DNA from 4 places in the uncultured Dysgonomonas sp. genome. Region 4 is predicted to be linked to each of the others. Evidence: riboswitches for the same ligand, from Rfam matches in the RefSeq annotation. Region 4 holds a riboswitch; each other region holds the start of a gene.
What was found. A riboswitch is a leader RNA that binds a small molecule or an ion and turns the genes downstream of it on or off. The one in region 4 is predicted to bind cobalamin.

Region 1 (3,977 bases), 4.5 Mb from region 4:
TATTGAATTACCATCCGAACCGTTTTATGCCTATGTAGATAAGGAATCGGTAACCAAAATTATAAGTAATTTATTAACTAATGCAATTAAAAATACCGATACTTACATCACTGTTGAGCTTCACAGAGAAAGTATAAAAGAAGAAGGTTGTTTTGATCTGGTAGTAAAAAATGACGGGGAAATTATTCCGGCTAACCAAAGGGAAGAGATATTTAAACCTTTTGTTCAATACAAAAGTACGGCTTCGGCATTGAAAGCCGGAACAGGACTTGGGCTGACATTATCCCGCTCACTGGCCGAATTACATCAGGGCTTTCTTGCGATGGACACTGTAGACGATGCAAACAGTTTTCGTCTCACAATTCCATTATTGCAGGAATGGGTGAATAAAAATGATGGCACTGTCAGGGAAAATTTATCAATCCCCAATTATCAGTATTCGGCAGAAGATGAACGTAAGCAAATTAATATTTTGATTGTAGAAGACGATCTGGATTTATTGGCATACATTTCCAAGTTGCTATCTCCCTATTATAATATACTTACCGCTACTGATGGCATCAAGGCTCTGGAAGTGCTCGAAAAAGAGATTGTTAATCTCATTATAACCGATATAATGATGCCTAATATAGATGGATATGAATTGTGTAAAGACATTAGAATGAACCTCTTTTTTAGCCATATTCCAATAGTTTTTCTCTCTGCTAAAAATTCTTTATCATCTAAAATCGAGGGTTTAGATTCCGGCGCGGATGCCTATATTGAAAAACCGTTTTCGAATGAATTCCTGATGGCGACAGTCTCAAATTTACTGGCAAACAGAAATAAGATGATCGAGGCCTTTAAGCGTTCGGCATATACATCAATAAGTGAAACTGCATTTTCTAAAACGGATGAAGCCTTTATGAAGACAGTCAACAAAGTGATTGAAGAAAATCTGGGAAATCCTGAGTTTAGCCAAGATGATTTTGCTGCGGCATTAAATATGAGTAAATCAAGTTTGTACAGAAAAACAAAAGGATTATTTGATGTTTCGCCAAACGATTTTATTCGTATCAAAAGGATAAAAAAGGCAGCACAGTTATTTGATCAGAAAGAAGACAGTGTATCGGAAGTATGTTATACTGTCGGATTTAGTTCTCCATCGTATTTCTCAAAATGTTTTTATCGTCAGTTCAATTTAACGCCTAAAGAATATATTGATGCGGTTTCCTCGAGGTCTAAGTTGAATTCAGATCAGGAATAAAAAATTAACAAACCTCTGATTATCTCATATTCAATAAATAAATCAGGGTCTAATGTTAATTATTGAAACTGCTCTTCATCAAGGTTCTTTATTTAAATAATATTAATATCTTTGCACTCAGATTTTGGTGTCATGTTTCCGTATCCTCGGAAAAATGATGAAAAGGGAATCAGGTGTAAGTCCTGAACAGACCCGCTGCTGTAAGCTCTATTCAGTAAACAGTTAACAATGTTTCTGAAAAAAGTCTTCGAACAATACCAAATACCACTGATTGACAGTAATCAGTCTTCAGTCAACCGTTATCAATCTTATTGTTAACTGTTCACTGTTCACTGTTCACTGAATGTTGGGAAGGGCGTTCAAAGATGGAGTAAGTCAGAAGACCTGCCAAGGTTGATTAGTTTAAAGCTTTCGGGAAATAAAGCTGAAGAACACTGAAAAGGAATCAATCTTTTACGCTGGCGTTGTCTGACTTACTATACTGATTTCCTATTCACTCAATCTTCATACGACTTATTTTCAGTAAGCTATTTGATAATATTCTTATTAGCTTGAAATGTCATTTTCCAAGTCGAAGAAAAGGATTTTAATTATTATCCTATCAAACGTATGCTTGATTTCTTTTGCCCAGAACAAGCTGGATAGTATACAGTTGTTGAACGAAGTTGTTGTGTCCGCACGGGTTATTCAAACGGAAATTGTCCCCGTGCAAACCTTGTCAGGGACGTTGCTTGAAAATCTGAGTGCCCATTCCGTAGCCGATGCCATGCGATACTTCTCGGGCGTACAACTCAAAGACTACGGCGGTGTGGGAGGCCTCAAGACTGTAAATATCCGTAGTATGGGCAGCCAGCATGTAGGAGTATTCTATGACGGTATAGAAATCGGAAACCCACAGAATGGCGTTGTTGATTTAGGCAGGTTTTCACTGGACAATATGGAGGCGATATCCCTCTATAACGGACAGAAGAGCGCCATATTCCAGCCGGCTAAAGATTATGCGTCCGCAAGTTCCATCTATATGACGACAAAATCTCCGGAATTCAGGCAGGGTCGGAGATACGGCCTCAAAGCGGCATTCAAGACCGGAGCTTTCGACCTTGTTAATCCCTCTGTCCTGTGGCATCAGAAACTATCCGAAAATGTATCCGGTTCCCTCAATGCCGAATATATCCATTCTTCGGGCAGATATAAATTCAAGCGTGCGGTAGTAAATAATATGGATGACCGGGGCGGTTATGATACGACCGAGGTAAGGAAAAACGGCGATATAAATGTTTTTCGTATCGAACATGCCCTGTTTGGGAAGATCAAAGACGGAGAATGGAAAACCCGTTCTTATTTCTATACATCCGAACGCGGCTATCCGGGAGCCGATATAAAAAAGCCCGACGTATACGCCCATGAAGACAGGCAGTGGGATAAGAATTTCTTCTTTCAGTCCTCCCTCAAAAAGAACGTATCGGCGACATACAGCACATTGCTATCAACCAAATATGCATATGACTATATACACTACATAGCCGGCCCTTATCCCGGCCCCGAACTGGATAATAAATATATGCTCCATGAAGCCTATCTCTCGTCTGCCAATTTGTTCAATATATTACCTTTTTGGAGCGCCAATGTTTCTGCCGATTTTATGTGGAATAAGATGAACTCCAATATGCGGGAATTTATTTATCCACAACGTTATTCCGGATGGGTAGCTGCTGCGACGTCTCTCTATTTCGACCGTTTCAAATTGCAGGCCAGCTTATTGGCTTCTTACATCCATGACAATACCAAAGAAGAGAAAAAAGAGATACAGCGCGATTGGGATAAATATACCCCGGCTATCATTGCTTCGTGGCAACCGTTCGATGCCCATGATTTTCATCTGAGAGCCTTTTATAAAGACATTTTCCGTATGCCTACCTTCAGCGAAATGCATCTCGCGTACATGGGCAGCTTATCTTCTTTTCTTAAACCCGAATATACAAAACAATACAATATCGGGATAACCTATTCACATCCCGTTACCCGCTCTTTAAATATAGGAGGGCAGGTCGACGCCTATCATAACAGAATAACCGATAAGCTGGTTGCGATTCCCGGTGGAGTCAATTTCAGGTGGACGATGAAAAACATCGGGTTAGTAAAGATCAACGGACTCGATGCCGCTTTATTCGGAAATATACAACATGGTAGAAATCTATCTGTCGATATACGGTTAAATTATACATATCAGCAAGCTCAGGATTATTCCGATCCCGAAGAACCTGCTACCTACAAAGGACAAATAGCATATATCCCGTGGCACAGCGGTTCAGCCATCATCGGCACAACATATAAGACTTGGAATTTCAATTACAGCTTTATATATACAGGCAAACGTTACGACGGAAGCGCCAATATCGTGGAGAACCGCATAAAGGAATGGTATACGCACGATCTTTCATTGAGTAAATCACTCAACTGGAAAGGAACGGATTTCCGGTTAACCGCTGAGGTTAACAATCTTTTCAATCAGCAATACGAAGTTGTGTTACGCTATCCCATGCCGGGAACAAATTTCAAATTCATACTAAATGTAATCCTATAGAAACCCAATTATAAACAATGCAAAAATGAGAAACATCAGATTATTTTTCCTGACTCCGATACTGGCGTTATCTATACTGGCTGGTATCTCTTCGTGCCGGAGCGATGATGATGACATCAATCCCCCTACCGAAACGGAAGTTACACC
Region 2 (2,829 bases), 1.8 Mb from region 4:
TCAGGCAATAATCCGTTATTGCTCCATTTAAGTTCAATGTGAAGTAAATCCGTTGTCGTTTTCGCGATATCAAAGCCAAAAGATTCTAATGAGTGACGTATTTTATCAGGATAGCGGCATAGTTGCCCTTTAATCCGTGTACAATCGTTATCGGGACAGAGATGGCAAGTACCCGCAAAGAATGCTTTACTATCCGGATACTTAGATTCGAGCTTCAATAGCTGCTTATCTAGTTCGTGCCTTACATCAGCAATGATCCCAGCACCTGTCCGACGGCTTATTTCAGCCTCCACACATTTCAACCGTACATTTTCCGAGAGACTTATCTTCGTTCCTATAATATATACGCTTTCATAGCCGGATAGATAACCATCCATATCGAAATCATAGGGAGGACATGCCCAGCAATTATTATACTTATTGCATTGTTTGCAGAATACGATAAACTTACTTACATCCCTGTAATTTGTTATATAATCCGTTGCAGAAATATTCGATACAAAATTATTTATCAAGTACATCCTTTTATTAAAAAAGTTTTCAACAAAGGTATATTTATTTAAATCAATCATACCATTTAGAAAACTTTTCAACAATACCCAAAATTTATTTAGCTGATAATATGAAACTTAAAATTAGTTTTGGAAAACTTCAGTATTATTTTAAGATAAATAAATCTCATTTCTGAAAACCATATAAAAAAATAATTTACCTTTGTTGTCATATACGGTTCTGAAATAAAATCGGATGAAAAGGGAATCAGGTGTAAGTCCTGAACTATCCCCGTAGCTGTAAATTTCAAGAAAAAGCGAGGCTCTCACGCCACTGATTAACAGACAACTGAATATTGGGAAGGCGCCTAGCAGAGAAATGAGTCAGAAGACCTGCCGTGTATACATTCGTAGCTTTCGGGAGAAAAGCGATAGAATAGGATATGCGGTGACTTTACATCATTAATCTCTCTTCGCCTATTTTGCTCTCTTTCCCCGTCAGTTACATTGAAACAATGTATCATTAATTAACAATTGACTACGCGAAAGCGGGTCGAATACTTTCTTTTACTTATAACATAATACAACCATGATCCAGACAGTTGTAAAAAGAGACGGACGCATCGTCGGCTTCAATGAAGAAAAGATAATGGCAGCCATTCGCAAAGCCATGTTACACACCGAACAAGGAGAAGACTCTTCCCTGATAAGACGCATCACGGATTTTGTTTCTTGCCAGGGAAACGAACAAATGACTGTAGAACAAATTCAGGACATGGTAGAGGTGGAGCTGATGAAAAGCCCACGCAAAGAAGCCGCCAAGAAATATATCGCTTACCGCGATCAGCGGAGTATTGCCCGAAAAGCCAAGACCCGCGACATGTTTCTCGAAATCATAGAAACCAAATCGAACGATATCACACGCGAAAACGCCAATATGAACGCCGATACCCCGGCAGGAATGATGATGAAATTCGCGAGTGAAACAACCAAGCCTTTTGTCGACGACTACTTGCTGCTGCCGGAAGTAAAAGAAGCCGTCCGCCGAAATTATTTACATATTCATGACAAGGATTATTATCCGACCAAAAGCCTCACCTGCGTACAACACCCGCTAGATAAGATACTTCAACATGGATTCAATGCCGGACATGGCGAATCACGCCCTGCTAAACGTATTGAAACTGCAAGCATGCTCGGCTGTATATCTATGGAAACAGCCCAGAATGAAATGCATGGCGGTCAATCCATCCCTGCTTTCGATTTTTATCTGGCACCTTTTGTCAGGCGCAGCTTTATTGAAGAGATAAAAGTGCTGGAACAGATAAACGGACTTGACTACAAACACCTTTACGAAACACCGATAGAAGATTACCTATCAAAAAATTTGACAGGATTACAGGGTGACGAAAAAATTGTCCAGCATGCCATAAACCGTACTGTGAGTCGTGTACATCAGTCGATGGAAGCCTTCATCCACAACATGAACACCATACACTCCCGGGGAGGCAACCAGGTGGTATTCAGCTCTATCAATTATGGAACGGATACTTCTGCCGAAGGAAGGTGCATCATGCGGGAACTGTTAATCAGCACAGATGAAGGCGTGGGCAACGGAGTAACAGCCATTTTCCCGATACAGATATGGAAAAAGAAGCGGGGAGTAAGCTATTTACCAACAGACCGGAATTACGATTTATACCAACTGGCATGCAAGGTGAGTGCGCATCGTTTCTTCCCTAACTTCCTGAATCTGGACGCGACATTCAACCAACATGAAGAATGGAATGAGAACGATCCCCGCCGCTTTGAGTACGAGGTGGCAACAATGGGCTGCCGTACCCGTGTATTCGAAAACCGCTTTGGAAAGAAAACTTCGGTAGGCAGAGGCAATCTTTCTTTCTCTACACTCAATCTGGTACGCATTGCACTAGAATGCAGAAACATAGAAAACGAGAAGGAAAGAATCGTCTGTTTTTACAGGCAACTGGATCAGATGCTCGATCTGGCCGCTCTCCAATTACATCGCCGCTTCGAATTTCAAAAGACAGCTGCTCCCAAACAGTTTCCGTTACTTATGTCGGTGCTGTGGGAAGGATGCGAACAACTGGCAGGCGAGGATACGATAGAGAAAGTTATCAATCAGGGTACATTGGGCATAGGTTTCATCGGGCTTGCCGAGGCTTTGGTCGCCCTCATCGGCAAGCACCACGGAGAAGATGAAAATGCGCAGAAACTGGGTCTGGAAATAATAACATATATGAGAGACCGGGCAAATGAGTATTCTGATAAATATCAGCACAACTATAGTGTACTGGCTACTCCCGCCGAAGGGCTC
Region 3 (3,977 bases), 1.8 Mb from region 4:
ATGAATAATAATATATCGATACTGAATATCATACGCGACACGACTGTAGATGGCCCCGGATTCCGGACTGCCATCTACGCTGCCGGATGCACACACCTTTGCAAAGGGTGCCACAATCCCCATTCGTGGAATATTGAGCACGGTAAAACATATCCTATCGATAATTTATTGGAGGAAATTAAAGAATCGGAGTTTGCGAATGTGACTTTTACAGGAGGTGATCCCTTTATGCAGGTAGAAGGGTTTACAGAACTGGCCCGACGGATCAAATCTGAAACAGATAAAGATATCTGGTGTTACACCGGGTATATATATGAGCAAATCATAAGGTCAGAAAGGCTATCCCGGATACTTCCCTATATAGATGTACTTGTAGACGGGCGATATGTTGAATCACTGAAAGACGAATCCCTTATCTTCAGAGGCAGCAGCAACCAACGGTTAATCGATGTCGAAAAATCATTAAAAAGTGCAACGGTCGTTATTTGGAATAATCGCCGTATAGAATTATCGCATATACATATGCAAAATAAATTTTCTACTGCCAGTCATATAGCTATTTAAGATAAAATAGCTACCTTTGTCACGGTTTTGGTGTCATCCTTTATGTTCTTGAAGGATGGTGAAAAGGGAACCGGGTGAGAATCCCGGGCAGACCCGCTGCTGTAAGCTCTTTTCAGTGAACTGTTAATACTAATCACTGATATTTTTGAACAAAACTTATAGCCACTGATTAACAGCCATCGATCATCAGTTATTCGTTATCATTTTTGTTAACTGTTAACTGCTCACTGTTGACTGAATATTGGGAAGGCGATTCAAAAACGGAGTAAGCCAGAAGACCTGCCAGAATTGATCAATTAAAAAGCTTTCGGGAAATAAGGCTTGAGAACCATAAAAAGATTCTCTCACTACAAGGTGAGGATTTATTATTATTTTTTCTGTTTCCTTAAGTTCCGAGAGCCATGTTTATTCTTTTTTAGAAGAAATTGGGCATGCTTTTTGTGATTTATATATGTGTCCAGTTTTAGATTATTGAAACGCCAAATTGAATTTAAATAATAACAAATGGAAGCATATAAAGATTTTAAAGGAACCAAGTGGAAAGAAAAAATCGAAGTAAATGATTTTATCTTAAAAAATTATACAGAATATACAGGGGACGAGTCTTTCCTGGAAGACGCAACAGAAGCTACTACAAAGCTATGGGATAAGCTAAGCGAGATGTTCAAGGTAGAAAAAGAAAAAGGTGTGTATGATGCCGAAACTAAAATCCCTTCACAGATCGATGCTTATGGTGCTGGCTATATCGACAAAGATCTGGAAAAAATAGTAGGTGTACAGGCCGACAAACCTCTCAAAAGGGCCATCTTTCCTAACGGAGGCCTCCGCATGGTACAGCAAAGCCTTGAAGAATACGGCTACAAACTGGATCCCGTTACAACAGAAATATTCTCAAAATATCGTAAAACTCATAACGAAGGAGTATTTTCGGCATATACCGACAGTATCCGCCGCGCCAGAAGCAACGGCTTATTAACGGGCCTACCCGATGCATACGGACGTGGTCGTATTATCGGAGACTATCGCCGTATCGCACTCTATGGCGTAGACCGGCTGATTGCAGAACGTGATAAGCGTTACAAGGAATGTGATCCTATCGTTATGACAGATGATTTGATCCGTCTTCGTGAGGAATTGAATTCACAGATTCAGGCATTGAAGGCATTGAAACGCATGGCTGCTGATTATGGGTTCGATATTTCAAATCCCGCAACTAATGCACAGGAAGCTATCCAGTGGACATACTTTGGATATCTGGGTGCCATTAAAGACCAGAATGGCGCAGCAATGAGTCTGGGGCGTGTAACCACATTCCTCGACATTTATATCGAACGGGATTTGAAGGAAGGCGTTATCACAGAGAAAGAAGCTCAGGAGATGATCGACCATTTTGTGATGAAACTCCGCATTGTTCGCTTCCTTCGTACAAATGAATATAATGAACTATTCTCAGGAGATCCTGTTTGGGTGACTGAATCTATCGGAGGTATGACAAATAACGGGCGCACGATGGTAACCAAAAACAGTTACCGTATGTTGCACACCCTGTACAATTTAGGTCCTGCACCGGAACCGAATCTTACAATCCTGTGGAGCGACCGCTTACCCGAAGCATGGAAAAAATATTGCGCGAAAGTATCTATCGACACATCTTCTCTCCAATACGAAAATGACGACCTTATGCGTCCGCAATTGGGAGATGACTACGGTATCGCATGTTGTGTATCGCCAATGCGTATCGGACAGCAGATGCAGTTCTTCGGAGCACGTGCCAACCTGCCTAAAGCATTGCTTTATACTATTAACGGAGGTAAGGATGAGAAAACAAAAGCTCAGGTATTGCCAAAACACTGGGTAGAAAAGATTTCGGGCGATTATCTTGAGTTTGATGAAGTATGGGAAAAATTTGACCGTACTCTCGACTGGGTTGCCGAAACTTATGTGAAAGCACTGAATATTATCCACTATATGCACGATAAATACTCTTACGAAGCTCTCGAAATGGCTCTGCATGATGTAGATATTGTACGCACACAAGCCTTTGGTGTATCCGGCCTATCTATTATCGCAGACTCGTTTGCCGCTATTAAATATGGAAGAGTACGTATTGTTAGGGATGCTGACGGAGATGCGGTAGATTATATACAGGAAAAAGATTATGTTCCTTTCGGAAACAATGACGATAATACAGACCAGTTTGCCATAGATATCGTAGAAACGTTTATGAAAAAAATCCGTAAACGCAAGATGTATAAAGATGCAATCCCTACTCAATCGGTATTGACGATCACATCGAATGTCGTTTATGGAAAGAAAACGGGAAATACGCCTGACGGACGCCGCGATGGTACTCCTTTTGCACCGGGTGCTAATCCAATGCACGGACGCGATACCAGAGGAGCAGTAGCATCATTGTCGTCTGTTGCTAAACTTCCGTTTGAGCATGCAAACGATGGTATATCTTATACATTCGCCATTACTCCAAGTACACTGGGCAAGAACCGCGAGGAAGAAGCTCAGAACCTTGCAGGATTGATGGATGGATACTTCTTACAAACAGGCCATCACCTGAATGTAAATGTGTTCGACCGTCAACTACTGGTGGATGCAATGGAACACCCTGAGAAATACCCTCAATTAACAATACGGGTATCGGGTTACGCGGTTAATTTCACCAAGCTGACTAAAGAACAGCAGCTGGATGTTATCAACAGAACAATCACAACTACTTTTTAAGTCCATATACAGCTAATAAATCAGGCAGTTAGAAATTTTCTGCCTGATTTTCTTCAATATGAAAGGTCATATTCACTCCCTTGAAACATTCGGCACCAAGGACGGGCCGGGCATCCGCTTTGTATTCTTTATGCAGGGTTGCCCTTTGCGTTGCCTCTATTGTCACAACCCCGATACATGGAAGCCAAATGAAGGGAAATATGAACTAACACCTCAACAGGCTTTAGACGAAGTAATGAAGGTGAAAGCATTTGTAAAAGGAGGTGTCACCGTTTCGGGCGGAGAACCTATGCTTCAACCGGAATTTGTATTGGAATTATTCAAACTGTGTAAAGCCGCTAACATACACACAGCCATCGATACGTCAGGATTTTTATTCAACGACAAGACGAAGGAGATCCTTACCTATACCGATCTTGTCTTATTGGATATCAAGCATATAAATCCCGATAAATATAAAGAACTAACAGCAAGGCCTCTTGAGCCAACCCTCAACTTTATAGAATATCTCGCCGAAATAAATAAACCGGTATGGCTAAGGTATGTCCTTGTCCCTCATTTTACAGACAACGAGAAAGATTTGCATCAGTGGGCACAATATGTAAGCCAGTTCAAGAATGTGGAACGGGTAGATATCCTGCCTTTTCATCAGATGGGAATACATAAATGGGAGCAGA
Region 4 (3,977 bases):
AATTGTTTCAAAGCCTCTAACGGATTCTGTTTATTTATCCCCCGTTCGCCCAAGCGTTTGATAATTATGCGCGAGGTATAAGCTTCACGCAATTCCACTTCAGGAAATTCTTTCCTCACTTTATCATTCAGTGCATCTATGGTCAGCTCACGGGTATCGGCATGTGTAGTTCCAAAATGCACCATCAGAATAGCAGCCTTATCTCCCGGCTTCATCGTTTTGAAGAAATCGGAATGCTCATAATTTCCACCACCATGAGCAAAAAACGGTAAGACTGTAATATATAGTAATATAGTTGCTAAAATCTTTTTCATATATCCTGATTATTTGCTAAACTTTAAAGACAAACTCACATAGAAAACCCGTCCGGGAGACAGTGTAGCATAATTTGCGCCGAAAGGCTTGTCGTCCACAAAATCAAAAATATTTTCGATACCGAAGCCCGGTTCTACAACAAAACCGTTGAAATTCTTCAAACGATGGCGGGTAGCCAGATTCCATTGATTATATGCGCGCGCAGGATCTTTATCTCCCATATAACGGCTGCTCTGTATCCGTCCGTTAAAGTTTATGTTCGAATCTACAATCCACCATTTTTTATTCCAGTTTACATTTCCTGTACCAATATGCTTGCTGGAACGTACCAACGGCTTACCTGTATCGTAATCCTTGGAATTTACATAACTGTAGCCCAACCCTATACTCAGTCCTGCTCCGAGATATGAATTCACGGAGGTTTCGAATCCGTTTACACGAGCTCTGGATGAATTGGTGTATACCTGTTTTTTCTTTATCCCTTCATTCTTTTCGTCTTCAGTTATCGTTTCGGTAACATCCCTTGTCTGGATAATATTCTTTATCCGGTTAATATACCCTGTAACAGAAACTGTCAGAAAATCGTTGTGGTATTCAGTATTGAGTGAGTAATAGTTGGATGATTCCGGTTTCAAATCGGAATTACCAAGGCTTAAAGTAGAACGTGTTATAGTCCTTGTATATAGTTCTTTCATATCAGGAGCGCGGAATCCGGCTGAATAAGATGCCCTGAAATTGAAATGATCGAGTGAATACATTCCCGACAACTTTGGCGTAAGCCTGTTACCGAAAGCTTCATTATAAACATAGCGGAATCCCGGCACGAATTGCAGTTTGCTATCCAGCAGCTTTATCTCATCCTGCGCATATACCGAATATGTATATACATCTCTCGAACCGTCTTTTGTATCCGACTGGCTTTCGATATAGTCCAACTGGTATTGCGTTCCTACCGAAAGACGATTGTACTTTCCTAAATTGAATATGCCTTTCAGATTGGCATCATAGTATTTCTGTCTTCTTTCTTTCGATTCTTCTCCGTTTTTATAATTTCCATCATCCTTGATGTATTCACGGTAATATTCAAAATTGTCAGTATATAAGTCCAATGTAATTACAGCCAGATCTTTAAGCATATACCTTGCTCCCGCTCCTATATTGTAATCTTCATATTTCATATTATACGCATATGACGATACTGGTCTTTTCAGCTTCTTGTCATAGAGGCTTCCTTCTGCGTATATGCTTAGAGATTTAGCCGGCTTTACTGTGAATTTCTGACTCACCACATCAGAATAATTCGTGTTCACAGCCATTTTATCAGTATCTATCAACTTATCTCCCGATGTTTCCTGTGTGTTCAACTGCCAGCCATCGCTTTGGTTGCGCTGAAAAGAAGTTGATGAGGACAGCCATTTGTAATTCACATCAGCGTTTATAGCCTGCGAAAATTGGCCATATTCGGCATAGCGGGTATCGGATGTTATATAGATGGATTCTTTAGGATTCTCAGTGATAATATTGATAACCCCTCCCATTGCCTCGGATCCATATAATGCAGATGCAGCACCTTTCAACACCTCTATACGCTTTACATTCTTCATATTTATCCGCGACAGGTCTGTATTACCCGATACATCTCCTGCCAGTTTCTTTCCATCTACCAATACAAGGATGTAACGATTGCTTAATCCGTTCATCTGCATATACGAACCCATAGCGTTAGTCATGAAAGAGAAGGATGGACTGATGGACATCATGGCATTTTCGAATGTAGGGACATTTATATTCTCCAGTTCCTTTTTGGTTATCATATCCATTGCTACAGGGGTATTCTTTAATCTGTTGTGCGTACCTGTACCTGTAACTACTACTTCATTAAGTTTTAGTGGGGATTTTTTTAAGACGAATAAGATATCTTCGCAGGAAGATGCAATATCAATCTTAGCTCCATTGTAGTCGAGTGTCGATGCTCTTAATCTGTGTTTGCCTTCGGGTACTCTCTGCAAACTAAACTCTCCGTTCTCGTCCGTCGAAGTTCCCAGTGTGGTATATTCGATCCATACACTGGCACCCGCAACAGGTTTCTCATTTTCATCCACGACTTTTCCCTTTAAGGTCATTTGGGCAAATGCCATGTTTACAATACAGCACAAGATGGCTGTAACCAATACTTTTTTTCTCATTAAAATGCGAAGTATAATGTTAGTAATTATATTCTTGGCCCCGAGAATATTTAATTTATTGTATGCTAGGCAGGTTTCCTGACTTACTCCATCTTTGAACGGCCTTCCCGACATTCAGTTAACAGTGAGCAGTTAACAGTTAACAAAGAATTGATAACAGTTGACTGATGCACGATAACTTTCAATCAGTGGTATTTGGTCTTGTTCAAAGACTTTTTTCAGAAACATTGTTAACCGATGACTGTTAACTGTTAACTGAATAGAGCTTACAGTAGCGGGCACTGTTCCGGACTTTAACCGGATTCCCTTTTATGTAAAAAGACGGATGTCTGTTTACATCACCTTAGCGGCGGCAAAGTTAATTTTTTTAAATATCAGAAAAAAGTATTTAAGGAAATAATTTGCATCTATGTTATTTTCTATATATCGATACAGGTTTCATATCTCATATTTTATACTTTTGCTGAAGAAAAAGAAGAATCATGGCATATACATCCCATTCCCTTATCTCGGCAATAGCGTCCGGTTCCGGTAAAACTACAATTACTTTAGGTTTATTGAGGGCACTCCGGAACAGAGGTCTGAGTGTACAACCTTTTAAATGTGGACCGGACTATATAGACACCAAATATCATGTCCTGGCAGCAGGAACCGAATCAGTCAATCTCGACCTGTTCCTATCGTCTGAAAACCATATAAAGAATTTGTATAATAAATATTCATCGGGTAAAGATGTTTGTATTACCGAAGGTGTTATGGGACTATTCGACGGATACGACCGCATGAATGGAAGCAGTGCGCAAATAGCGGAGAAACTGGATATCCCTGTCATTTTAGTCCTGAATGCGAAGTCGATGGCTTATTCGGCGGCGGCCCTGCTTTATGGTTTCAAGAATTTCTCTGATAGGGTGAATATCGCAGGTGTCATTTTCAATTTTGTAGCTTCCGAAAGCCACTATAATTTCCTAAAAGATGCCTGTCACGATGTAGGACTTGAACCATTAGGCTATCTGCCCAAGAATACTGATATAGAAATTCCATCCCGCCATCTGGGTTTGAATATCGACGAACAATACCGCTTCGATGATTTCGCGGACAAGGCTGCTGACCTGATAGAAAAGCATATAGATATAGATAAGCTCTTGTCCATTACAGTAAGGAGACAACCGCATATAGAAGTAACAAAAGAAACTAATGTACCCTTACAAGGTTTAAGAATAAGTGTTGCCCGAGATTCAGCATTCAACTTCATGTACCATGAAAATATCGAATACCTGAAAAGATTAGGCACAGTATCCTACTTCAGCCCGTTATCCGACAAGCAATTACCTGAATCCGATTTTATTTACCTGCCCGGAGGATACCCCGAGTTATATCTTAGCGAATTAAGTAATAACCGGACAATGCAGGACAGTATCCGCCATTACGTTGAAGCCGGAGGTAAAGTCCTCGCCGAATGTGGAGGTATGATGTACT

Region 1: linked by a shared signal. The riboswitch ahead of QZL88_RS20540 (TonB-dependent receptor plug domain-containing protein) and the one ahead of QZL88_RS02575 (TonB-dependent receptor) in region 4 are both predicted to bind cobalamin.
Region 2: linked by a shared signal. The riboswitch ahead of QZL88_RS09800 (anaerobic ribonucleoside triphosphate reductase) and the one ahead of QZL88_RS02575 (TonB-dependent receptor) in region 4 are both predicted to bind cobalamin.
Region 3: linked by a shared signal. The riboswitch ahead of pflB (formate C-acetyltransferase) and the one ahead of QZL88_RS02575 (TonB-dependent receptor) in region 4 are both predicted to bind cobalamin.

What each region holds. Positions count from the first base shown of each region.
Region 1 covers NZ_LT599032.1:5,080,461-5,084,437, forward strand. The annotation lists gene QZL88_RS20535 (hybrid sensor histidine kinase/response regulator transcription factor) at 1-1,246, shown strand, start outside; cobalamin riboswitch at 1,355-1,653, shown strand; gene QZL88_RS20540 (TonB-dependent receptor plug domain-containing protein) at 1,803-3,830, shown strand; gene QZL88_RS20545 (DUF5074 domain-containing protein) at 3,856-3,977, shown strand, end outside.
Region 2 covers NZ_LT599032.1:2,381,912-2,384,740, forward strand. The annotation lists gene QZL88_RS09795 (DUF2284 domain-containing protein) at 1-521, opposite strand, end outside; cobalamin riboswitch at 711-907, shown strand; gene QZL88_RS09800 (anaerobic ribonucleoside triphosphate reductase) at 1,081-2,829, shown strand, end outside.
Region 3 covers NZ_LT599032.1:2,385,192-2,389,168, forward strand. The annotation lists gene QZL88_RS09800 (anaerobic ribonucleoside triphosphate reductase) at 1-8, shown strand, start outside; gene nrdG (anaerobic ribonucleoside-triphosphate reductase activating protein) at 1-564, shown strand; cobalamin riboswitch at 576-866, shown strand; gene pflB (formate C-acetyltransferase) at 1,069-3,300, shown strand; gene pflA (pyruvate formate-lyase-activating protein) at 3,359-3,977, shown strand, end outside.
Region 4 covers NZ_LT599032.1:587,249-591,225, forward strand. The annotation lists gene QZL88_RS02570 (sirohydrochlorin cobaltochelatase) at 1-314, opposite strand, end outside; gene QZL88_RS02575 (TonB-dependent receptor) at 324-2,501, opposite strand; cobalamin riboswitch at 2,552-2,862, opposite strand; gene QZL88_RS02580 (cobyrinate a,c-diamide synthase) at 2,984-3,977, shown strand, end outside.